One region of the Photobacterium sp. DNB23_23_1 genome, then DNA from elsewhere that is predicted to be linked to it. Evidence: riboswitches for the same ligand, from Rfam matches in the RefSeq annotation. Region 1 holds a riboswitch; each other region holds the start of a gene.
What was found. A riboswitch is a leader RNA that binds a small molecule or an ion and turns the genes downstream of it on or off. The one in region 1 is predicted to bind thiamine pyrophosphate.
Positions count from the first base shown of each region.

Region 2: linked by a shared signal. The riboswitch ahead of thiB (thiamine ABC transporter substrate binding subunit) and the one ahead of thiD (bifunctional hydroxymethylpyrimidine kinase/phosphomethylpyrimidine kinase) in region 1 are both predicted to bind thiamine pyrophosphate.
Region 3: linked by a shared signal. The riboswitch ahead of thiC (phosphomethylpyrimidine synthase ThiC) and the one ahead of thiD (bifunctional hydroxymethylpyrimidine kinase/phosphomethylpyrimidine kinase) in region 1 are both predicted to bind thiamine pyrophosphate.

Region 1 covers NZ_JBNNXT010000029.1:51,020-58,915, forward strand. The annotation lists gene ACVA53_RS17125 (ABC transporter permease) at 1-670, opposite strand, end outside; gene ACVA53_RS17130 (ABC transporter ATP-binding protein) at 663-1,397, opposite strand; gene thiD (bifunctional hydroxymethylpyrimidine kinase/phosphomethylpyrimidine kinase) at 1,454-2,281, opposite strand; TPP riboswitch at 2,342-2,440, opposite strand; gene ACVA53_RS17140 (PhnA domain-containing protein) at 2,636-3,208, opposite strand; gene ACVA53_RS17145 (hypothetical protein) at 3,461-3,949, shown strand; gene ACVA53_RS17150 (S1 family peptidase) at 4,163-5,374, shown strand; gene ACVA53_RS17155 (cytosine deaminase) at 5,451-6,737, opposite strand; gene codB (cytosine permease) at 6,749-7,896, opposite strand, start outside.
Region 2 covers NZ_JBNNXT010000011.1:79,546-87,441, reverse strand. The annotation lists gene thiQ (thiamine ABC transporter ATP-binding protein) at 1-424, opposite strand, end outside; gene thiP (thiamine/thiamine pyrophosphate ABC transporter permease ThiP) at 418-2,013, opposite strand; gene thiB (thiamine ABC transporter substrate binding subunit) at 2,027-3,007, opposite strand; TPP riboswitch at 3,117-3,216, opposite strand; gene ACVA53_RS09500 (DUF547 domain-containing protein) at 3,324-4,106, opposite strand; gene leuD (3-isopropylmalate dehydratase small subunit) at 4,271-4,873, opposite strand; gene leuC (3-isopropylmalate dehydratase large subunit) at 4,890-6,323, opposite strand; gene leuB (3-isopropylmalate dehydrogenase) at 6,347-7,435, opposite strand; gene leuA (2-isopropylmalate synthase) at 7,438-7,896, opposite strand, start outside.
Region 3 covers NZ_JBNNXT010000003.1:849-8,744, reverse strand. The annotation lists gene ACVA53_RS02930 (aminopeptidase P family protein) at 1-67, shown strand, start outside; gene thiH (2-iminoacetate synthase ThiH) at 173-1,285, opposite strand; gene ACVA53_RS02920 (thiazole synthase) at 1,296-2,066, opposite strand; gene thiS (sulfur carrier protein ThiS) at 2,067-2,285, opposite strand; gene ACVA53_RS02910 (HesA/MoeB/ThiF family protein) at 2,293-3,054, opposite strand; gene thiE (thiamine phosphate synthase) at 3,065-4,294, opposite strand; gene thiC (phosphomethylpyrimidine synthase ThiC) at 4,294-6,216, opposite strand; TPP riboswitch at 6,329-6,426, opposite strand; gene ACVA53_RS02895 (voltage-gated chloride channel family protein) at 6,537-7,896, opposite strand, start outside.

The DNA of each region.
Region 1 (7,896 bases):
ACTCACCTATTACCGCACCGATAGGTGCGACAACGACAGCAACGCGTATTCCCGATGCTAAAGCGGGTAAGGCGGCAGGCAGGCGAACATGCCATAGCTGTTGCCAAGGCGTTGCCCCCATGGTGGTAGCCAAGTCAAGGTAGCCCTTAGGTGTGTGACGAAGGCCGTCATAACAACATGTGGTGACGGGAAAAAAGATGATCAGGGCGGCCATGACAATTTTGGATGCTATGCCATAACCTAGCCAAAGCATCAAAATAGGAGCAATGGCAAAAACGGGTATTGCTTGGCTGGTGATCAATATCGGTAATAGCCAGCGTCTTAAAGGCTCGAAGACAAGCATTTGTAGGGCGAAAAATAATCCCATCGCTAGACCCAAAAGAAGACCAAAAAGTACTTCGGTCCCTGTAACTAACGTATGGTGCCAAAGAACATCAGCACGCTCGATGAGCTTGGTGAAGACGGCAACAGGGCCCGGCAGGATAAAAGTGGGAAGCTCAAAAATGACGACGCTGGTTTGCCATAACCCCATGATGATCGCAACGCTAATAATGAAGCGTGATATTTGCTGCGCGACAAGAGACTGAATGCCTTTACTCGCTTTTTGACTCGCGGCTTGTTGCTCCAGTAAGGGGTTCTGCAACTTGGACGAGATGGATTGATCAGACATAATCACTCTCCAGTTCATTGATGATCCCTTGCTGGAGAGCTGCGAGCTCACCATCGAATTGCCGAGGTGGAGTATTCAGTGGAACGGGTAATGGTTTAATTGATGCTGGAATACCTGTCATCATATAAATGTGATGACCAAGACGAAGCGCCTCTTGGGGATCATGGGTGATTAATAAGACTGTCTTATCTGCAAGCAGGGTTGCAGATAATGACTGTAATTTATGGCGCGTAACTGCGTCTAATGCTGAGAAAGGCTCATCCATTAGCACCAAGGGTTTGTCTTGCATCAATGTACGAGCAAGAGCCACACGCTGACGCATACCCCCGGACAGTTGGTTAGGCATAGCATCTAACTTATCCGCGAGGCCGACTGCCTCGAGTAGTGTCGCCGCCTTTTGTTTATCGGTTTTTTTTGACGAACCAAAGCGTGTACTTAAGCACACATTGTCGATGACATTTAGCCAAGGCAAGAGCAGGTCTTGCTGTGCCATGTAGGCAAGATTACCATCAAGTGGCAATGTATTGCTGGTAGTGATACTGCCATTCCAAGTCACATTATCTTCTAGTAAACCAGCAAGGTGGCGAAGCAGGGTGGTTTTACCACAGCCACTTTTACCAAGCAGGCAGGTCCATTTTCCTGCTGGTAGCGTAACATCGAGCTGTTTGAACAGTGGGTGCTCTGCATCGTTATAGCGAAGCGTTAGCCGCTCAACATTGACTGTCATCCCTACTGCTTTGTCAGTGGCGAGAGTGTTATTCATTATTTGTTTAGCTTCCATGCTTATTCAGGTTTGAAATGGCCTGCAAAGAAATGGTTTACCGGTCCGTGTCCTGAACCAATTTGTAGCTCATCTGCATGCTTGATAGCCTTAGTGATATAGCTCTTGGCATGTCGAACTGCGTCTTCTAGCGGGTATTTTTGGGCAAGGAAGGAAGCCGTAGCCGCCGAGAGTGTACACCCAGTACCGTGGGTATTTCGGGTTGCTATTCGTGGTGTGCTCATGCGAATAACGTCATTTTCGAGGATGAGTAAATCGGTACTGAAGTCATCTTTTTCTAGGTGGCCACCTTTGAGAAGGGTTGAGCGGGCACCGATAGCTCGCAGTGCTGAAATCATGTCAGACATTTGCTGCTCGGTTTCCGGAAGCGCAGAGCCAATAAGAGCTGCTGCTTCAGGGAGGTTTGGTGTAATCACTTCTGCAAGGGGAAGTAGCTCTGATTTGAGTGTTGAGATGGCGTCTTGCTCAAGCAGCAGGTCACCACTAGTCGCCACCATTACTGGGTCAATAACCAAAAACTTAGGTTGGTATTGACGCAGCTTTTTTGCCACCATGCGGATGATATTGGCATCGCTCAGCATACCAATTTTAACGGCTTTAACGTCAAGATCTGAAAATACAGTATCCAGTTGTTGTTCGACAAAACTAGGATCAATACCAAGAATGCCAGTGACACCTTGGGTATTTTGTGCCGTTAAGGCTGTGATTACCGAACAGGCATAGCCGCCAGTTGCAGAGATAGCTTTAATGTCGGCTTGGATGCCAGCACCGCCGCCGCTATCTGAACCAGCAATGGTAAGAGTAATTGGGGTATTTGATGGAATTGACATAGTTACCTCTATCAAAGACGTAAGGTAGCTAATGCCATCGTACCTGAAAGGGTGCGAAAAGGGGCAGTGCAGCTAGTTCCCTACGCCATTATTAAATGGATCAGGTTCAACGGGTCCCACTACGTGGTCTCAGCGCTCGGCGCTCCCCGACTAACGAACAAAATTTTACTTGTTGGCCTAAAGAGAAATATTGGCCTTTAAAAAACTGCTTTTCGGCTTATATGCCTGAATATGTGGCTAATCTAAACATGTTTTTTCCTATAGGGCAAACATGTTAGGAATAAAATGAGGTGATGGATGAAGAAAATACAGCAGAGGAATGAACTGGCAGCCACAGCGTGGCTGCCAGTTTAATTACATTTTTTTACAATATGCAGCAATAATAACCATATTGGTGCCCGCCGCTTTACCTGAAACATGTAAAGGGTTGTCAGTCAGGCGGATACCACGTACAGCTGTACCTTGCTTGATCACAAGGTTTGAGCCTTTTACTGGCAGGTCTTTGATGATTGTTACATTGTCACCGGCCTGTAGAGCGGTACCGTTCACGTCAACAGTTTTAATCGCATCAAGCTCAGCAAGTGCGATACCTTTCTCTGCCCATTCGATCATGTCTTCTTCCATGTACAGCATATCGAGCAAATCCTGTGCCCAAGTCTCTGAAGAAAGGCGCTTCAGTAAACGGTAAGCCATTACCTGAACAGCGGGCTCTTGGCTCCACATGCTGTCGTTTAAACAACGCCAGTGGTTTTGGTCCAGGGTTTCAGCGTCTTCGATTTCTGTACGGCAAGTGCCACATACCATCACACAGCTACCCGCTGTTTGATCAGGAGACGCAGGTACTTCATAAACGCTCAGGTTGTCTTCTGAACTACACAGTTCACATTTAGCGCCAGAGCGCTCTTTAACGATCGATTCAATGCTCATAGGAATATTCCAAGGAAGTGTAATGGTGTTAGCTACCATACAGGTAACTATTCTGTTTATTATGCCATCTAATTCTGAGAAGGAAAGGAATCAAGATCAAGATCACAATACTCTCATTTACTTACGTTCAAAAAACAGCCTTATTCAAAATTCATGTAAAAAAAATGAAACGAAAATGTATAGGTGATATTGGCTTGTGACTAATATTAAAGTGCCTAAACAAGCAGTTATTGAGAAAAAATAGGAATATATATGAAGAAGGTACTTTTTTTACTTTCAGCTTTTGCACTTATTGGGTGTGATGACGACGATGTGGTCAATACCGTGTCGGGAAATGCGGAAGTTTTTGCGGTTACAGGTGCTGACGTTGGGGGAGCGGAAGGTTACACCAGTATTGATAGTATTGAAAACGAATACCCGATTACATTGCCAGACGAGTTTCCGGCGGGTTCAGAAGATGATCTGGACAATAAATTGGGTTCACTTGGTATCAATATTGAAGATACGGGTTGTGGTGTCATTGATACAAGCGGTGATGTCTGCTTTGGGGCTGGAAGTGATACGGCTTGTGTGCCTGATGAAGTCAGTAAGCTAGGGATCAAGCTATATACCATTGATATAGCTGAAGTCAAAGCAGCATATGACAATGGTTTTTATCCAAAACTAGCAGCTGAGCTGTTAGGTGATACTTATGCTGATTTTGATATAGAACGCGTAAATTGCTCAAGCATTGGTCTGTAGGCCGAATACGTTACTGTGTTATTAGTGGTGATATTAAAAGCGAGCCGGTCTCGCTTTTAATATTTTAACATCGTTAAATTATTATGTTGCTGTTGCATTATTACGGATTAGTTTCTTTACACGCATCGCAAAAGAGATGATTGATATCAACGTTGTGGAATTAGTTTTGTTAGCGTTATCAGAAGCATAAAATTACATCACGAGTTGATTGAAATGAAAAAGCAATGGTTTAAAGGACTAGCTTTGCTTCCTTTGTTTGTCGCAGGGGGATGTTTTGCATCTGATATATCAAGTTATGTTGTCGGTGGAAAACCGGTTAAGCCAAGTGAGGATTACTCATGGATGGCTTCGGTGAGAAATACGACCCAGGATACTTCTCATTTTTGCGGTGGCAGCGTTGTTAACGAAAATTGGGTATTAACCGCTGCACACTGTGTCGTGCAGCCACAGGCTAGTGGCAAATACGGTGTCGTGCCTCCTAATCAGTTGGCCGTAATGGTCGGCAGTCTCACCACCGAGGTCACCGAACTCGCTCATCTTTATCCGGTAACTCATGTTGTTGTCTACCCGAAATATTCGCCAGATCCAGAGGTGAAAGTCACCATCGAAAGCGATGGTTCAACCTCGATAGAAGTGCTTAGTCTCGCGCTGGATAATGATATCGCATTGCTTCGGATAAAAGGGCGTTTTCCAAGTGATGCAATTTCACCGGTAACGCTGGCAACGAGTGATACGGCCAGCGAAATTCAGAATCTACTTGATGAGCAATGGGATGATACGATAAGACCTGAAAATGTACTGGTATCAGGTTGGGGCTCGACTAATAAAGACGGAACTGATATTGCTGAGACGTTGATGGCCGCTAAGCTTTCTTTTTTACCAACAACAGAGTGCTTTAACCGATTAGAGCTAGGCAACGACACTCATTATATCTTAGACAGCCCTGCCAACCAGACTAAGGTTTGTGCTTTGCCGCCTGATCTTGTATTTGACCAAGATGGTAATTCCCAAGGTTACGGACCGGACGCGTGTAAAGGAGATAGCGGAGGCCCGTTATTGGCAAAAGGTGCCGATGGCCGTTGGGTGCAAATTGGTGTGGTGAGCGGAGGGCCTCTGGGCAGCCCGCTGTGCGGGGCATACCTAAGGCCGGGTTTTTATGCGCGGGTCGGTACATATTATGATTGGATAGCACAAACTGTCGGTACCATACCTGATACGCCGGTATCAACCCCCGACTTTATTGGCGATGCCGACTCCGACGGCTCTAGCAAAGACGACGAGGTTAATAAAGACTGCAATCCGAATGTTGAAGGGATCAGCCCCAATAACTGTGCACTGGAATCGTCGGGTGGTGGGGGAACGGTACATATTTTGGGGTTAGCCTGCTTGCTAGGGCTTGTGTATTTTAGACGACGTTATCAGTAGGTGAAAACAAGTCATTTACCCTAAAACAAATCAGCCACCCAGTAGGGTGGCTGAAATCTTTTAGCGGCTTAGAAACTTAGCGACGGAATGAGACAGACTCTTTACCTTCAGCTAATTCGATATGGGTAATAGCTGGCTGTGTTTCAGCAATCACTTTACCTGCTCTGACTGAGTAACGAACAGGTACCTGACGGCGCACGGCATCAAAGCCATTTTCGGCAGGAAGGATAAGTAAGTTCCCCGGATTGCCCAATTCGATACCGTAGCGTTTTTGGATATTCAGCGTTGTGGCAGAGTTGGCGCTAATCAAATCCAGAGATTGGTTTATTTGGTCGTAACCCATGACTTGGCAAACGTGTAGCCCCATATGGAGGACCTGCATCATGTTAGCTGTACCCAGTGGATACCATGGGTCAAAAACATCATCATGACCAAAGCAGACGTTAATATCTGATGCCAGCATTTCTTTTACTCGGGTCACACCGCGACGTTTCGGGTAGTTATCAAAGCGGCCCTGCAAGTGAATGTTTACCAGTGGGTTTGCGACAAAGTTGATACCTGACATTTTCAACAGGCGGAACAGTCGTGACGCATAAGCACCGTTGTAAGAGTGCATAGCCGTGGTGTGGCTAGCAGTTACCTTCTCACCCATTTTGAATTTATGGGCCAATGCGGCAAGGGTTTCCACAAAGCGTGATTGTTCATCATCGATTTCATCACAGTGAACATCAATCAGACGGTCGTACTTACGTGCCAGCTCAAACACATAATGTAGCGACTCTACGCCGTACTCACGGGTAAATTCGAAGTGCGGTATTGCGCCGATAACATCGGCACCCAGTTTGACCGCTTCTTCCAATAGTTCCTTACCGTTTGGGTAGGACAAAATGCCTTCTTGTGGAAAAGCTACGATTTGAATATCAACCCATTCTTTCATTTCTTCACGCACTTCCAACATGGCTTTAAGTGCGATAAGCGTTGGATCTGATACATCAACATGAGTACGTACATGCTGTACACCATTGGCAATTTGCCATTTTAGTGTCTGTTTGGCACGCGTTTTTACATCCTGGATAGAAAGCATAGACTTACGTTCAGCCCAGCGCTCAATACCCTCGAACAAGGTACCTGAGATGTTCCAGCTAGGTTCACCCGCTGTTTGGGTTGTATCTAGATGGATATGAGGCTCACAGAACGGCGCAATAGCCATACCACCTTCACCGTCAAGGACTGGGCCAGTAAAGTCAATCTGCTCATCCATTGGCTTGATTGAGTGGAAATTACCGTCGTTAATCAGAATCTGATGCAGGCCTTCCTTGCCTTTGATGGTGACGTTTTTTATTAGCATATTTGAGGATTGCATCTTCGTTTTCCTTACGCGTTGCTTGCACAAGCTTTAGTTTCACGATTTAGCGCCGGGTTGAGAACAAGGTAACTGATAGCGCCACCGAGTACCGCGTTGATTGGTACTACGCCTGGCAAGAAATGGCCAGCAGCGACACCAATAACAACACCTAAAATTGCGGCCCAGTTAACTGCTTTGAATTCGGTATTTGCAAAGTCATTGTAACGATGACGGCTTTTCAAGAAATCTGCAATGATAATCCCGCCAATAGGAGGAATAGCCGCCGACAAGAAAGTTAACCAACCAATAAAGTTATTGTAAAGCCAAAGTGCGCACAGAGTACCAACTAGGCCGTTAGCCATTGAAAGATACTTACTCGGTAAGCCCGTTACGTTTGAGAACCCAAGGCCCGATGCGTAAAGCGCATTATCGTTGGTGGTCCAAATATTTAGGCCAAGCACAATAACGGCGGGGATCAGCAACCCTTGAGCAATCATCACTTCTGAAATGTCTGATTGGCCTGTTGCAGCAGCGCCAGCGGCACCGAAGATAAACATCAGTGAATTACCGATAAAGAAAGCCGTCATGGTGACCATTACTGCGCCCATTGGCTTTTTACCAAAGCGGACAAAATCGGCAGTCAATGTACCTGCTGAAACGAAGGAGCCAACAACCAATGCCAAAGCAGTTGAGAATTCGATAGGGTTTTCAGGTGCAATGGCTTTAAGGCCATCTATGCCACCTGTGCTACCGACTGCTTCGAAGACAGAGTAGCCACCAAGCAGGGCTATCGCGGAAACGGCGATGGCAGAGAGAATCATCAATGCCGCGATACCAAAGTAAACCGTTACCGTCATCAAAAGGCCAGAGAGCAGAATGAGAAGGTTGGTATCAATGCCAGTTGCTTTGTGCACTGGGATAGCAAACATGGCAACACCTACACCGAACCAACCGACTTGTGTCCCGCCAAGAAGTATAGAAGGAAGCCAAGAGCCTTTAGAGCCAAAAGAAAATCGAGCAAGGAGGTGAGTGGAGAGGCCAGAAGAAGCGCCGATGTAGCCGAGGAATGACGTGTAAATGCCGAGGATGAGGTTACCAATGAGAACTGCGAGGAAAAAATCGTGATAGGAAAGACCGGTTCCCAGTGCGCCTCCTGTCCACATACTGGCTGAAAAGA
Region 2 (7,896 bases), on a different contig from region 1:
GTTGGCCGCCGGATAGCTGCTCCGGCAAGCGATCGAGGTAGCCTTGTAACCCTACTTTCTCGGCCGCAACAATAATGTCTTCTTTTTGTTCGTTGCTCAGCTTGAGTGCCGGGCTCAACCCGAGGCCGATATTTTCATAGACGCTCAGGTGGGGAAACAAATTATGCTCCTGGAACAAGATAGAGAGCGGGCGCTTGGCCGGGTGCAACTGCTCAATGGGGTGGCCGTTGACCGTGAGCTTGCCACTATCAGGGGCAAGAAAGCCAGCTACCATGGCAAGCAATGTACTTTTGCCTGCGCCGCTCGGGCCGAGCAGGGCAACGATATCGCCAGTTTCCACTTTGAGGTCGAAACAGAGCTGGGTGGATTGGCTTGATTGCTTGGGATGGTGGAAGCAATGTTGTAAGCGCTGCAAAGTTAACATGACGGAGTCCGGGTGATCAGTCTTTCGACCAAGGAGAAGAGACCAAGGCTAAGGGTAAGCAGGAGCAGTGCCGCTACGGCGGCCGCGTCCATTTGATAACTGCCGAGTAGCTGGAATAGATAGAGTGGCAGGGTTTGAAAGTCTTGGCTGCCGAACAGGGCAATGGCGCCCAAATCGCCAAGAGACAACACAAACCCGATAGCCAATGATTGGGCAAACGGCTTTTTCAAGGCTCGCCACTCCACCAGCATCAGCCGCGATAGTCCACGCATGCCTAAGCTCTGGCACAGGGGGTCATATTGCTGGGCCACATGGAGCATTGGCTGACTGAGGGTTTTGAGGACATACGGCAGTGCCATCAGGGCATTGACGGCAATGACCACCCAAAACGCAGCAGCAAAGGCATCGGTGAACTGGCGTAGCAACAGGAAGATCCCGGTACTTAATACCAGCCCCGGTGTAACCAGAATAATGGTGCCGATCAGATCCAAGCCGTCAGCCTGCCAGCGGCGGTGCTGGAGTCGCCATTGCCGACTGGTAAGGAGAATGGCCGTTCCTCCAGTCAGAGCCAGCACGCTGGCAATACTGGCAATTTGCAGTGAGTGTTGTACCGCCAACCAGAGTCCAGGGTTGCGCAGGGCATCAAGGGTCTGGCTATTAAGTCCGGCAAGGACAACGGACAACAGCGGGGGCAATACCAGCAGCAGAGCCAACCCTATCCAGCATCCATCCCAGCAGCGGCTGGCTAGGCTATCAAACTGACTTTGGCGCGGATTGGTGATGGATTGACTGGATGTTGCCAGTGGCTTGGCAAAGCGTTGGCTCAGTAATACCAAACTGCAGCACAGCAGCATTTGCCACAGGGCCAGTATGGCTCCACCAGCTAAATCAAAGTCATAGCGTAGGGCTTGGTAAATGGCCAGTTCAATAGTGGTGGCCTTAGGGCCGCCACCCAGCGCCATAATGACGGCAAAACTGGTAAAGCACAGCATGAACACTAGGCCGATGGCATGGGGTAGCTGCTGGCGTAGTCTCGGCCAGGCGACAAAGCGGAAGGTTTGCCAGCTGGACATCCCGAGGTGGGTGGATAGCTGGTGCTGCTCAAACGGGATCCCCTCAAGGCTTTGGACAAACAGCCGGGTCGCCAGGGGAAGGTTGAGAAACACATGCGCCAACAATATCCCCTGCAGGCCATAGAGCGAGAAGCTTCCCTGCCATCCTAGTTGAGCCAGTGCACTGGCCAGCAACCCATTGTTGCCGTAGATCGCCAACAGGCCGAATACTGCGACCAGCACCGGCAGTACCAAGGTCATGGCAAAGATCCGCATTAGCAGGGCTTTGCCTGGGAATTGCCGGCGCGATAGGGCATAGGCAACAGGAATGGCAGGCACAATACTCAGCAGTGTCGAGAGCAGGGCTTGGGTAAAGGAGAAACCGGTAATATGCCGCAGGTATGGATCATTCCAAAGTAAGGCAATATCAAGATCACTGGCTTCATTGATCAAGGCGGCAAGGGCCCCGAACACGAGAAAGAGAATGAGCCCGGCAGTCATCAGGCCGGGCACCAGTTGGGGGGTACGTGCGTTCAAAAGTGAGTGCCCGCTACTTGGTCAGTGCTTGTTGCCACTCGCGTACCCAGCTTCTGCGCTGCTTGGCAACATCCTGGGCAGAAAACTCCAGCGCCTTTGCGGGCAGGGTTAGCACGTTGAATTCAGCGGGCTGCGCGACATTCGTCACCGGGTACATCCAGTTACCCGTCGGGATCACGGATTGGAACTCTGGGGTCAGGATAAAGGCCAGAAACTGATCGGCCAGTGCCTGGTTAGGGCTGCTTTTCAGTTTGGCGGCAACCTCTACTTGCATGTAATGCCCTTCACTGAAGTCGGCTGCTTTGTATTTGTCATCCTGCTCGGCAACTAAGTGGTAGGCCGGGGAGGTGGTGTAAGAGAGCACCATATCGGCCTCGCCCTTGAGGAACATGCTATAGGCTTCAGACCAACCTTTGGTGACCGTGACTGTTTTCTGTGCCAGTTGCTGCCAAGCGTCTGAGGCTTTATCGCCATAGATCGATTTCATCCACAGCATCAGGCCTTGGCCCGGTGTCGAGGTACGCGGATCTTGGTAGATGATGCTCAAGTCATCACGGTTGACCAACTCATCCAAACTCTTGGGTGGGTTCGCCAGCTTGGTGCTGTCATAGACAAAGGCGAAGTAGCCGTAGTCATAAGGAACAAAGGTGGTGTCGCTCCATCCGTTTGGCAGAGTTAACTTGCTGGTATCAACCTGATGCTCAGCCAGTAGTCCTGTTTTCTTGGCTTCGGCGATCAGGTTGTTATCAAGGCCAAGCAATACATCGGCTTTGGTGCGCTTACCTTCAAGGCGAATGCGGTTGAGGATGGATACACCATCATCAAGCGCGACAAATTCCAAATTACATTCGCACTGTGCCTCAAAGGCTTTTTCGATCGCCGGACCCGGTCCCCAGTCTGAGGCGAATGAGCTGTAGGTGTAAACCGTCAGGGTATTGTCCACGGCCAATGCCGGAGCGGCAGCCAAGGTTAGAAGAGGGAGTAATTTTTTCACTATGCGCTCCTGATGCTCTTGCGTCCGGCAAGAGGAATAAAAATCGTATGAGCGGCACAGGGTTGAGCATAAGGCTGGCATCATGCCAGCCTCGCGGGATAACAAGGCATACCGTATAGAACTCAATTCCTACGCCAGCATTAACTGGATCAGGTTCTGTGGGTTTTGCCTTAGCAATCTCAGCGACAAGCGCTCCCCAATGAGAACGCTGATTATTGTAATGTGCTGAGGTACGGGTTGCCAGTAGGAACATTCTTTTATGCTAACCCAGATATCGGATGAGCGGCGCGTTGGCTGTTTGTTGCTCCAGAAGGGGCTATTTTGCATCATTGAGTGACCAGTTGTAGTCATAACTGACATTGCCTAGCGTAACCTGTGCCCCCTGCCGGTATTGGTTGATGTGTTTTTGAAGTTGAGATTGGTTACCAAAGTCACTGCCGTACCAGTCATAAATTGAAGAAAGTGTGGTTTTGCCGCTTTGTGGGTTCACGCCTTTACGGCTGTTGATAAAGCGTACGGCTGACTTTTCCAGCAGGCGTTCGTTGTTGCTGGCGGTGAATGCGTCTGGCTGGAGATCCGGGCAGCCTAGGCTGGCACAGTTGACCACATAGTGGATACGCGGGTCACGCCAGATAGGCCGTAAGATACGGTGCTCGATATCATTGAGGGAGAGCGTTTTGCCATTAATTGTGAGTACTTGCTCATCCCATGGTCCAAAGCTGAAGAAGCCACCCAGTTTGGTGATGGACGTAATAGGGTAGTTATCGAGGATCAGCTTAACCGTTTGGGCATTGTAGAGATTTACCCAGTAGGCAAATTGCTCGTTACGGTTTAGCTGGTGCGGATCGAGTTTGGTAAGATCGCGCAGGTAGCGATCCAGTTCATACTTGTCACTGTCCGTTACCCGGCCATAGCGGAACAAGGTTTGGTTTGGCTGGACGACAAGGTATTTATCGAGCAGGCGCTGCCAGCGGTTATGATCAACCGTTTGTGAATTGGTGGTGGCGTATTGCTGCCAGTAGGACCATAGATTGGCCTTGGGGGCTGCAAAGGCGCTGGCCGATAGCAGGATAAACAGCAAACTGACAATAAAACGCATAGGGGATCCTCTGTGAAACATCATTGTCTGAAGTGGCGACAAGATTCTTGGCTATCATTAGCTTAGACGACCCGGTAGGGAATGATTTTATTGCAAAAAAGACAAAATAAAACGCCCCTAGCACAGGCTTGGGGCGTCATTTTTTACCGTTAAGGTATGCTCGGCTAAGCTAGGAACGCTGGGATGTTACGCTCATAGTCGGCAACCTTGTCTTCATGTTGCAAGGTTAGACCGATATTATCCAGACCGTTTAGCAGGCAGTGGCGGCGGAACTCATCGATTTCAAAACCGTACTGCTTGCCGTTGGCTGTTACCAGCATCGCTTCTAGATCAACGGTGACCTCAGCACCTTCGCTGGCTTCGACGTATTGGAAGATCTCATCAACGTCCTGCTCGGTCAGGCGTACCGGCACCATCTGGTTGTTGATGGAGTTACCGTAGAATATATCGGCAAAGCTAGGCGCAATCATAACCTGGATACCGTAATCGGCCAGTGCCCATGGTGCGTGCTCGCGCGAAGAACCACAGCCAAAGTTTTCGCGCGCCAGCAAGATGCTTGCCCCTTGGTAGCGTGGGGCATTCATGATGAACTCTGGGTTTGGCTGCTCGCCAGCATCATCAAGGAAGCGCCAGTCATGGAACAGGTGCTTGCCAAAACCGGTACGGGTGACCTTTTGCAAAAACTGCTTAGGGATGATGGCATCGGTATCGACGTTGGCTGCATCCAATGGAACGACCAGTCCGGTATGTTGTTTAAATCCTGTCATTGTTTCGTTCCTTCTCTTAAGCCGTCACTGCAACGTTGTCTAGTTCGCGGATATCAACAAAGTGGCCAGCACAAGCGGCTGCCGCAGCCATCGCAGGGCTGACTAGGTGGGTACGTCCGTCGCGACCTTGGCGGCCTTCAAAGTTACGGTTACTGGTTGATGCGCAGCGCTCGCCCGGACCTAGGCGATCGTTGTTCATCGCCAGACACATTGAACAGCCTGGTAGGCGCCATTCGAAACCGGCTTCGATGAAAATCTTATCCAGTCCTTCTTTTTCAGCCTGGGCTTTCACTTGCTCCGATCCCGGAACAACCAGTGCCTGCACGTTTGATGCAACCTTGCGGCCTTTGGCAATCGCTGCTGCTGCACGCATATCTTCGATACGTGAGTTAGTACATGAGCCGATAAAGACTTTATCGATTGCAAAATCAGACAGTTTTTTACCTGCTTCCAAACCCATGTAAGCCAGTGCTTTTTCAGCCGACGCCTGCTCTACCGGATCGACAAAGTCAGCCGGGCCTGGGATGGGTTGGTCGACAGCAATGACCTGGCCTGGGTTTGTCCCCCAAGTGACCTGCGGCTTGATGTCTTTGGCATCTAGGGTCACAACCGCATCGAACTTGGCATCGTCGTCAGTCTTTAGCGTCTTCCAGTATTCGATAGCCGCGTCAAGATCGCCGCCGGTCGGAGAGAACTTGCGATCCGTGATGTAATCGAAGGTCGTTTGGTCCGGAGCGATAAGGCCTGCCTTGGCACCTAGCTCGATGGCCATATTACAGACCGTCATACGGCCTTCCATGGTAAGATCGGTAATGGCTTCACCACAGAACTCCACTACGTGACCAGTACCGCCAGCAGCGGTGGTTTTGCCGATGATAGCCAGCACGATGTCCTTGGCCGTAATGCCCTCAGCCACCTTGCCTTTGACTTCGATCTTCATCGTCTTGGCACGGGCTTGTTTTAAGGTCTGGGTTGCCAGTACGTGCTCGACTTCCGAGGTACCGATCCCGAATGCCAGCGAGCCGAATGCGCCGTGGGTGGCGGTGTGCGAGTCACCACACACAATCGTCATGCCCGGCAGGGTGATGCCGAGCTCAGGGCCCATGACATGGACGATACCTTGGTATTTGTGGTTCAGATCGTAAAGGGTGACACCGAACTCTTGGCAGTTCTTGGCCAGTGTTTCCATCTGGATGCGGGCCATTTCGCCCGAGGCATTGATGTCCTTGGTTTGAGTCGAGACGTTGTGATCCATGGTGGCGAAGGTTTTGCCGACTTGGCGTACCTTGCGGCCTTTTTCACGCAGACCATCAAAGGCCTGCGGTGAAGTCACTTCATGTACCAGATGGCGGTCGATGTACAAGATCGGGTTTTCGCCTTGGGCGGCAACCGCAACATGGGCATCATAGATTTTTTCGTATAGCGTCTGAGGCGCTTTAGTATTAGACATTGCTCATTTGCTCCTTGCTGCGATTAGGCTTGGCGAACGTACTGGGCTATCTTATCGCCCATTTCGCTCGTGCTTAGTGCTGCGCTGTTACCCGCTAGGTCAGCGGTCAGCTCACCGGCTTCCAGCGCTTGCGATACGGCCTGTTCGATAGCGCGTGCAGCGGGCTCTTCGCCCAAGCTGTAACGTAGCATCAGGGCAGCAGATAGGATCTGTGCCACCGGGTTGGCAATATTCTTTCCTGCGATATCTGGCGCTGAGCCACCTGCAGGTTCGTACATACCGAACTTATCTTGGTTCAGGCTGGCTGATGGCAGCATCCCCATGGAGCCTGTGATCATCGCGCACTCGTCCGAGATGATGTCACCGAAGATATTCGAACACAGCATGACGTCGAACTGCGATGGATCTTTGATCAGTTGCATCGTCGCATTATCAATGTACATGTGGTTCAGCGTGACTTCTGGGTAGTCCTGCGCCACTTCTTCTACCACTTCACGCCACAGGATAGAGCTCTGCAGCACGTTGGCTTTATCGATGGAGTAAACGTTCTTGTTACGTAGCATGGCTGATTCGAAGGCAATACGGGCAATACGTTCGATTTCGTAACGGTGGTAAATCTCGGTATCGTAAGCTTTCTCTTGCGGGCCTTCCCCTTCGCGGCCTTTCGGCTGGCCGAAATAGATACCGCCAGTTAGCTCGCGTACCACCACGATGTCGAAGCCGCGCTCGGAGATATCGGCACGCAGTGGCGAGAATGCCTCAAGGCCACTGTGGATCTGTGCCGGACGCAGGTTGCAGAACAGCTGGAAGTGCTTGCGCAATGGCAGCAATGCGCCGCGCTCAGGTTGATCGTTAGGTGGTAGGTGCTCCCATTTCGGGCCGCCCACTGAACCGAACAGGATGGCATCTGAGGCTTCACAGCCTTTCATTGTAGCCTCAGGCAATGGACAACCATGGTTATCGATGGCGATACCACCGACATCGTACTCGTCGCAGTCTAGGGTGAAACCGAATTTCTCTTGTACAGCGGCCAATACTTTGTGGGCCTGCTGCATAACTTCTGGGCCAATACCGTCACCCGGTAGAACGGCAATTTTATATGTACCTGCCATGGTTATACTGTCTCCATTTGGGATTTCTGTTTAATTTCTGCAATTTGATCGGCGCGATAAATACTGTTTATCACGTGAATTAGTGCTTGTCCTGACGCTTCGACAATATCGGTCGCCAAGCCTGTACCGTGGTACTTGCGGCCTTTGTAGTTGGCGATGATGTCGGCCTGACCCAGACCATCTTCCCCTTCACCCTTGGCGGTAAGATCGAACTTGTCCAGTACGATTTCATAACCGGTAAGGCGATAGATACATTGGTATAGTGCATCGACAGGGCCGTTACCGACAGCGGCTTCGCATTTTTCCTCATCACCACACTGCAGCTTGATGCTGGTGGTTGCCATCACGCTACCGGATTGCACACTTAGGTAGTTGAGTTTGAAGAAGTCATCTTCGTCGCGCAGGTTGGCAAAGTGCATCAGTGCTTCAAGATCGTAATCGAAGACTTGGCCCTTGCGGTC
Region 3 (7,896 bases), on a different contig from region 1:
TAGCCCATCGCTGCAAGGTGACGATCTGGCGTGGCTAGAACAAGCGACAGCGCCGCTAACGCGTTAATAATTGCGTTAATGACATAACGCTAACAACAAAATGAAAAACACCCGCACAGATAACCTGTGCGGGTGTTTTTTTATCTTTAATTTAAACCACTCGATCTGCCTGTTAGCCAGAATACGCGTGGTGCCAGTCCTTCCACACCACCTCAAATCCACGCTGCTTGACCGCTGCGGCGACGTCGGCTGCCGGGCGCTCATCGCTGATCGCAAACTGCTCCAACTCCGGTACATCGTCAGCATAACCACCCGGTTGGGTCTTGGACTCGGCCGACATAGTGGTGATCCCCAATGGCAACACATTATCACGAAACTGTGCCGATTCTCGGGTCGACAGCGACAGCTCAACCTCCGGGTTAAACAGTCGGTAAGCACAGATCAGCTGCACCAATTGGCGATCATTCATCACCGATTTGGGCTGCAAGCCGCCCTCACACGGACGCAGTCGCGGGAAGGAAATCGAATAACGTGTTTGCCAGTAGGTACGCTCAAGGTAGTCAAGATGCGCAGCGGCAAAAAAGCAGTCAGTACGCCACTCTTCCAGGCCAATCAGGGCACCGATCCCGATCTTATCAATCCCGGCTTTTGCCAAGCGATCAGGCGTGGCCAACCGGTACTCAAAATCCATTTTGTTGCCGCGTAAGTGATGCTGGGCATAAGTCGGCGCGCTGTAGGTTTCTTGATAGACCATCACCGCATCCAAACCAAGGGTTTTCAGCTCAGCATATTCATCCTGCTCCAGCGGCTGGACTTCCATTGCCAAATAGCTGAAATGGGATTTGATCGCCGGCAGTGCTTCTCGGAAGTATTCCATCCCGACCTTACGCTCGTGCTCACCTGTAACCAGTAAGATACTGTCGAACTGTTTAGCCTTGATCGCCTCACATTCACGCTCTACTTCAGCCATATTCAAAGTACGGCGCTTGATACGGTTTTCCATCGAAAAACCACAGTAGGTGCACGCATTGGCGCACAGGTTGGACAGGTATAACGGAATGTAAAACGACACCGTATGACCGAACCGCTTACGGGTCAACGCCGCCGACTGCTGTGCCATCTGCTCGAGATAAGGTTCTGCTGCCGGCGAGATCAGGGCTTTGAAATCTTCCAGATCGCGTTTTGGTTTGCGCAGCGCCCGCTCAACATCCGCCGCTGTCTTGCCATAGATAGACAGCCGGATGTCATCCCAATCAAACTGCTTCCACTCATCCACGAAACTCATTGCAGGCTCCTTAAGCAGGCTGATCCAAGAAAGCGGTTAAAGGGCTTGAGGCTATAGCATGGTTAACCGTCCCCGCCAAACCGGCCTCATACGCCATCCGGCCACTCTCGACTGCTAGCTTAAAGGCCCGCCCCATCACAACCGGATCAGCAGCAGCCGCTATCGCCGTGTTCACCAATACCGCATCCGCTCCCATCTCCATCGCTTCAGCTGCATGGGACGGCGCGCCAATACCGGCATCAACAATCACAGGTACTCTTGCCTGATCAATGATAATTTCAAGAAAATCGCGCGAGGCCAGCCCTTTATTGGAACCAATCGGCGCTCCTAGTGGCATGACCGCAGCACACCCAACCTCTTCTAAACGCTTACACAATACCGGGTCGGCATGGCAATAAGGTAGAACAATGAAACCTTCACGCACCAGCTCTTCGGCAGCCGCCAGGGTCTCTATCGGGTCAGGCATCAAGTACTTAGGATCTGGGTGGATTTCCAGCTTGAGCCAATTAGTCCCCAGAGCTTCACGGGCCAGTTTGGCTGCGAATACCGCTTCCTTGGCATTTTTTGCACCGGAAGTATTTGGCAATAGATTGACCCCTGCCTCAACCAACGGGGCAAGAATATCATCATCGCGGCTTTCAATATCCACACGTTTCAAGGCCATGGTGACTAGCTCAGAGCCGGAGGCAATGATCGATTCCGCCATCGCGTGGCGGTTGGCGTACTTACCGGTACCGGTAAACAGCCGTGACGAGAACGTCTTATCAGCGATAGTTAGCATTTATCCTCCTGCAATCGCTTGGAACAAGGCGATGCGATCGCCGGTGCTTAGTACTGTTACGTCCCACTCACTGCGGGCAACAATATCTTCATTAAGCGCTACCGCAGTGGCCTGAAGCGGCATTTCCAGTTGGATCAGCAGGGCACCGAGAGACTGCCCTTCAGGCACCTCAACCGGTTTATCATTGACCCGAACTTGGATCAGAGTTGCTGTTGTCATAGTGGTTTTATTCTCCCGTCCCGCAAACTGGGCACGATCTATCTGTTGGTAATTGAAAGGCTTGCCAGCCCATCGTCAGACCGTCGAACTGACGCAGGGAGCCAAAGCCCACTTCGCCAGCACCGGTCAGTAATTTAATAGTTTCCAGTGCCTGCAAGTTACCCACGGTGCCAACCACCGGCCCGGCAATCCCTGAATTGCTGCAATTTTGTGGCTCATCAACAGCCCCTTCCTGACGCGGGAACAAACAGTGGTAGCACGGCCCCTTACCCTGGCGAAAATCAAACGCCATCAGTTGACCCTGCCAGCGAATAGCTGCCCCCGAGATCAGCGGTGTATTGGCTTTGAAGCAGGCTTGGTTGACGGCATAGCGGGTCTCTAGGTTATCGGAACAATCAAGGACAACATCAGCCAACGAGACTTCCATTGCCAACCGTTGATCAGCCAGTCGAGCCTTAACGGCCCGGATACGAATATGTGGGTTTAACGCCTGCAACTGCTCTGCCGCCATAGCAGCCTTGGCTTTGCCTTGATCGCTATCGCGGTAAATAACCTGACGCTGCAGATTAGAGCTATCGACGGTATCATCATCGGCAATCACTAGATTCCCGATCCCTGCACCAGCAAGGTATAAAGCCGCCGCCGATCCCAAGCCGCCCGCACCGACTAACAACACCTGAGCGCTGGTCAATGATTGCTGACCAGCCTCGCCGATCTGCGGCAGCATGATCTGACGGTTATAGCGCAGAAATTCCTGATCACTGAGCATGATTGCCTTCCTATTCGGCTGGGTTACGGACCAAGATGTCATCAAATGCCGCAACAGCCTGTGCCGGATCATCCGCTTGGGTAATGGCGCGTACAACCGCTACACTGCTCACCCCTGTACGCCACACCCGCTCGGCACGCGATAAATCAATACCGCCAATCGCGACAGTCGGGAAAGCATCGCCAATTAACTTCTGATATAGCGCTAAACGGTTCAACCCTTGCGGTTTGGATGGCATGTCTTTGGTTGTAGTCGGAAAGATATGGCCCAATGCAATATAGCTTGGGGCAAATTCGGCCGCTCGAAGGATCTCGTAGTAACCATGGGTTGACAGGCCGAGACGAAGTCCAGCTTGTTGGATAGCCGCCAGATCAGCCGTTTCCAGATCTTCCTGCCCCAAGTGGATACCATAAGCCTGATTATCGATTGCCAGTTGCCAGTAATCATTCACAAATACCTGAGCACCATGTTGCCTGCCAGCCTCAACGATACAGTTGATCTGGGTGGCCAGTGTCGGCTCGGACGGATCTTTGATCCGTAGCTGGGTCGTCTTCACCCCCAAATCGAGCAAGCGGATTACCCAATCAGCGGTATCGACAACTGGATACAACGCCAGCTTATCGCGCTCGACCGTGGCAAACGGCGGCACAGCAACTTCTCTGCTTACCCAGCCAAGCGCGCTGCTTTCTGGATGATTGACAGTAAGTGGGCGCGGGAAAAGCGAGCGCACCATCGGCCAGCCGGTTTCACCATAGCCATCCGAGTGACTTTCCAAATAGCCACGGGCATGGGCGCGCGACAGGGTTACCGCATCTTCAAGCGGGTAGTCCAATGCTAGAGCAGCCAGCAACATCGCCCGCTGCGGCTCACTGGCGCCTGCATGATGACAATACACGGCACGGGCTTCACCGAGATGGTGCCACATATCGACACAACCCCGCTCTGTCGGTAGCCCACAAACAACCAGCGCCGGATTCTCCGCCACCAACTGCTGCATCTCTGCCAATGATGGGTAAGGGGCGATCCACTGATCACGCACCTCTACTTCATGGTTCATCGCTTCGGACGGATTAAACGCCACCGTGAAGGCGATGCCTTCTAAGTGAATGTCTACCACCTCCGATCCGCTCCACTCCATACTAACGGCCTCACCGAGCTGATATTTTTCAGCAGCGGCCAACAATGGCTCAATGTGCATCAGCAATGGCGCTAAGTGATCGGGTAAACACAACGCGTTCATTAACTTTCCTCTTTAATTGGGTGATAAAGCTCACTTCCCCTGGCCCGGAATTCATCGGCTTTTTGCTGCATGCCTTCAAGTGGGTCATCCAACACCTTCACTGCTAAATCACCTTCTTTTTCCAGCCCTTTCGCATAGTCACGAACTTCTTGTGAAATCTTCATCGAGCAGAATTTCGGTCCGCACATTGAACAGAAATGCGCGATCTTGCCGGATTCCTGAGGGAGTGTTTCATCATGGTAGGCTCGAGCCGTTTCAGGGTCTAAAGCCAGATTAAATTGATCTTCCCAACGGAACTCAAAGCGAGCCTTCGACAAGGCGTTATCACGTACTTGAGCGCCAGGGTGGCCTTTTGCTAAGTCTGCCGCATGGGCACACAGCTTGTACGTGATCAGCCCCACCTTTACATCTTCTTTATTCGGTAAGCCGAGGTGTTCTTTAGGAGTGACGTAGCACAGCATGGCACAACCGTACCAGCCGATCGTGGCAGCACCGATGCCTGAGGTAATATGGTCATAGCCCGGAGCAATATCAGTAGTCAGAGGTCCTAAGGTATAAAACGGCGCTTCATCGCAGTGCTTGAGCTGCTCTTCCATGTTTTCCTTAATCATGTGCATCGGTACATGGCCAGGCCCTTCGATCATTACCTGGACATCGTATTCCCACGCGATCTTGGTCAGCTCACCCAGAGTACGTAGCTCACTAAACTGCGCCTCATCATTGGCATCAGCCACCGACCCCGGACGCAGGCCATCCCCTAACGATAGGGCAATATCGTACTGAGCACAGATCTCACAAATCTCGCGGAAATGCTCATACAAGAAGCTTTCCTGATGATGAGCCAAACACCATTTGGCCATGATCGAACCACCGCGCGAGACAATACCAGTGAGCCTTTTGGCCGTCATTGGGACATAGCGCAATAAGACACCGGCATGGATAGTGAAGTAATCAACGCCCTGCTCCGCTTGCTCAAGCAGGGTATCGCGGAACACCTCCCAGTTGAGGCTCTCAGCAATACCATTGACCTTCTCCAGTGCCTGATACATAGGTACGGTACCAATCGGAACCGGGCTGTTACGAATGATCCACTCGCGGGTTTCGTGAATATTTCGGCCGGTTGAGAGATCCATCACCGTGTCGCCGCCCCACCGGGTAGACCACACTAACTTCTCAACCTCTTCTTCGATAGATGAACTAACCGACGAATTGCCGATATTGGCATTAACCTTGACCAAAAAATTCCGGCCAATGATCATCGGTTCAGATTCCGGATGATTGATATTACAAGGGATAATTGCCCGGCCTTCGGCAACTTCGCGGCGGACAAATTCAGGCGTGATTTCTTCAGGAAGGTTAGCACCAAAAGCCATGCCCGGATGCTGTTGGTTTAGCACCTCATCGCGATATTTCGCACGCCCCATGTTTTCACGAATGGCGATAAACTCCATTTCGGGCGTAATGATCCCTTGGCGGGCATAGTGCAACTGGGTGACATTGGTACCGATCTTGGCGCGACGGATACGCGCCTGCTGTTCAAAGCGCAGTTCATCAAGTGTGTCATCGGCCAAACGGGCTTTGGAATATTGCGAACTTAGCTCATCAAGGTGCTCGGTATCCCCCCGATCCTCAATCCATGCCTCACGCAATTTGGGCAGGCCAGCATAGATATCTGCGGGTTGATCCGGATCCGTATAAAAGCCTGAAGTGTCATAAACACGGATTGCTTCATTGGGCTCAAAAACGGGATCGTCTTTGGTACCACCAATTAAGCTATCAGCCAAAGTAATTTCACGCATTGGTACACGAATATCTTCGCGACTACCGGTAACATAAACTTTCCGGGAGTTAGGGTAGGCTTGAATGGTCAGTGAATCGATAAATTGTTTCGCTTCCAGTCTCGCTTGTTTGCGATTCGACATAGCAATTTCCTTTTTTGTCCATAAAGGGGAAGTTGCTTGGCGGATGGGTGCGTAAACAAGAGGCTATACGTAGGGTGTATAGTTTCGTCTGATACTGTGGATACAGTGATACAGAAGAGTCTCTCTTGTTCCCTTCGCAGGTATTAGCCTGATCAGGTTCTACGGATCCCGCAATGCGGTCTCAGCCAAATGGCACTCCGACAAGTTGAAATAGCAGTATATGAAAGGGGTTCAACCACGGCAAGATAGAACCCACAAAATTAATACTTAATTGGCAAAAACATTGTTACCTTTGCATAACACGCCACGTTAAAACAAAATTATTTGAAGCGTTTCACAAGTAATTTAAGCAATGAGGAATGGGTTTCTCTCAACTCGCCCAGCTTATGGGTGATCTTCGGCGCACCATCCAAGTCAAGCAACTTAGGTACCGCCACTCGTTGCGATGAATAGATCCCGGTGTGGCCACTGAAGAAATAAGCGGTATAGCAAGCAATGGCAAAATACAACATATGTTCGGCCCCAAATAGCTCAACGCCCATAATGGTACAAGCCAATGGCGTATTGGTCGCAGCGGCAAATACCGCCAAGAAACCAAGAGCAGCAAACAAGTCAACCGGAGCACCTAGCACCCAAGCCATGGTATTACCCAGAGTTGCGCCAACAAAAAACAGCGGTGTGACCTCACCGCCCTTATAACCAGCAGCAAGGGTGATTGCCGTCAACAACAGCTTGATTAACCAGCTATACCATTCGGCACCTCCCTCTTGGAAGGCCGTTAAGATACTGACACCACCTTCTCGGCTTGAGTAAACACCCAGACCAATATAGTCATAGTTACCAATTAGCTGCACAGCACCAATAACGATTAAACCACCGACCATTACAATCAGATACGGATTTTTCAGGGTAGCCTTAAAGATATCTTTGAAGGCATGGGTTAGTTCACCGAACAAATACCCCGCCAACCCAAATGCTACCGCTGCAACAACAATCTTGGCAATTATCCACAAGTCCACTTTAACCGCATGCTCAAACAAGGTGATGTTTTCAAGAAAATCGATTCGATAATGAGTATGGTGCACGCCCCAGGCAGAACAAACCACATCTGCCAGTATTGCAGCGAACAAGGCAGGAATGATTGCATCGTAACGCAAGCGACCTATAGCTAACACCTCAAGGGCAAAAATAGCACCAGTCAGAGGGGTACCAAATACAGCTCCAAAGCCAGCGGCTACGCCAGCAATTAAAATAAGGCGGGTATCAGACTCATTTAACTTAAATTTACGTGCCAACCAGTGAGTCGATGCGCCACCAATTTGCACAGCAGTCCCCTCACGGCCAGCCGAGCCACCGAACAAGTGGGTTAGTACGGTTGTAATTAATACTAAAGGTGCCATACGTGCTGGAATGCCTGCACCGGGTTCGTGGATCTCATCCATGATAAGGTTGTTACCACCCTCGGAGTTTTTTCCCAAATTACGGTAGCAATAGACAATCACAATTCCCGCCAAGGGCAATAGATAAATAAGCCACGGGTTATCGATACGTGTTGCAGTCGCAACACTGAGGATCCACAGGAAAAATGCATTCAGCGAGCCGACAATAACGGCAACCGGAATAATAAGAAGTGTCCAACGAAGGATTTGGACGAAAATTTTAGGATTTGAACTTAATGGG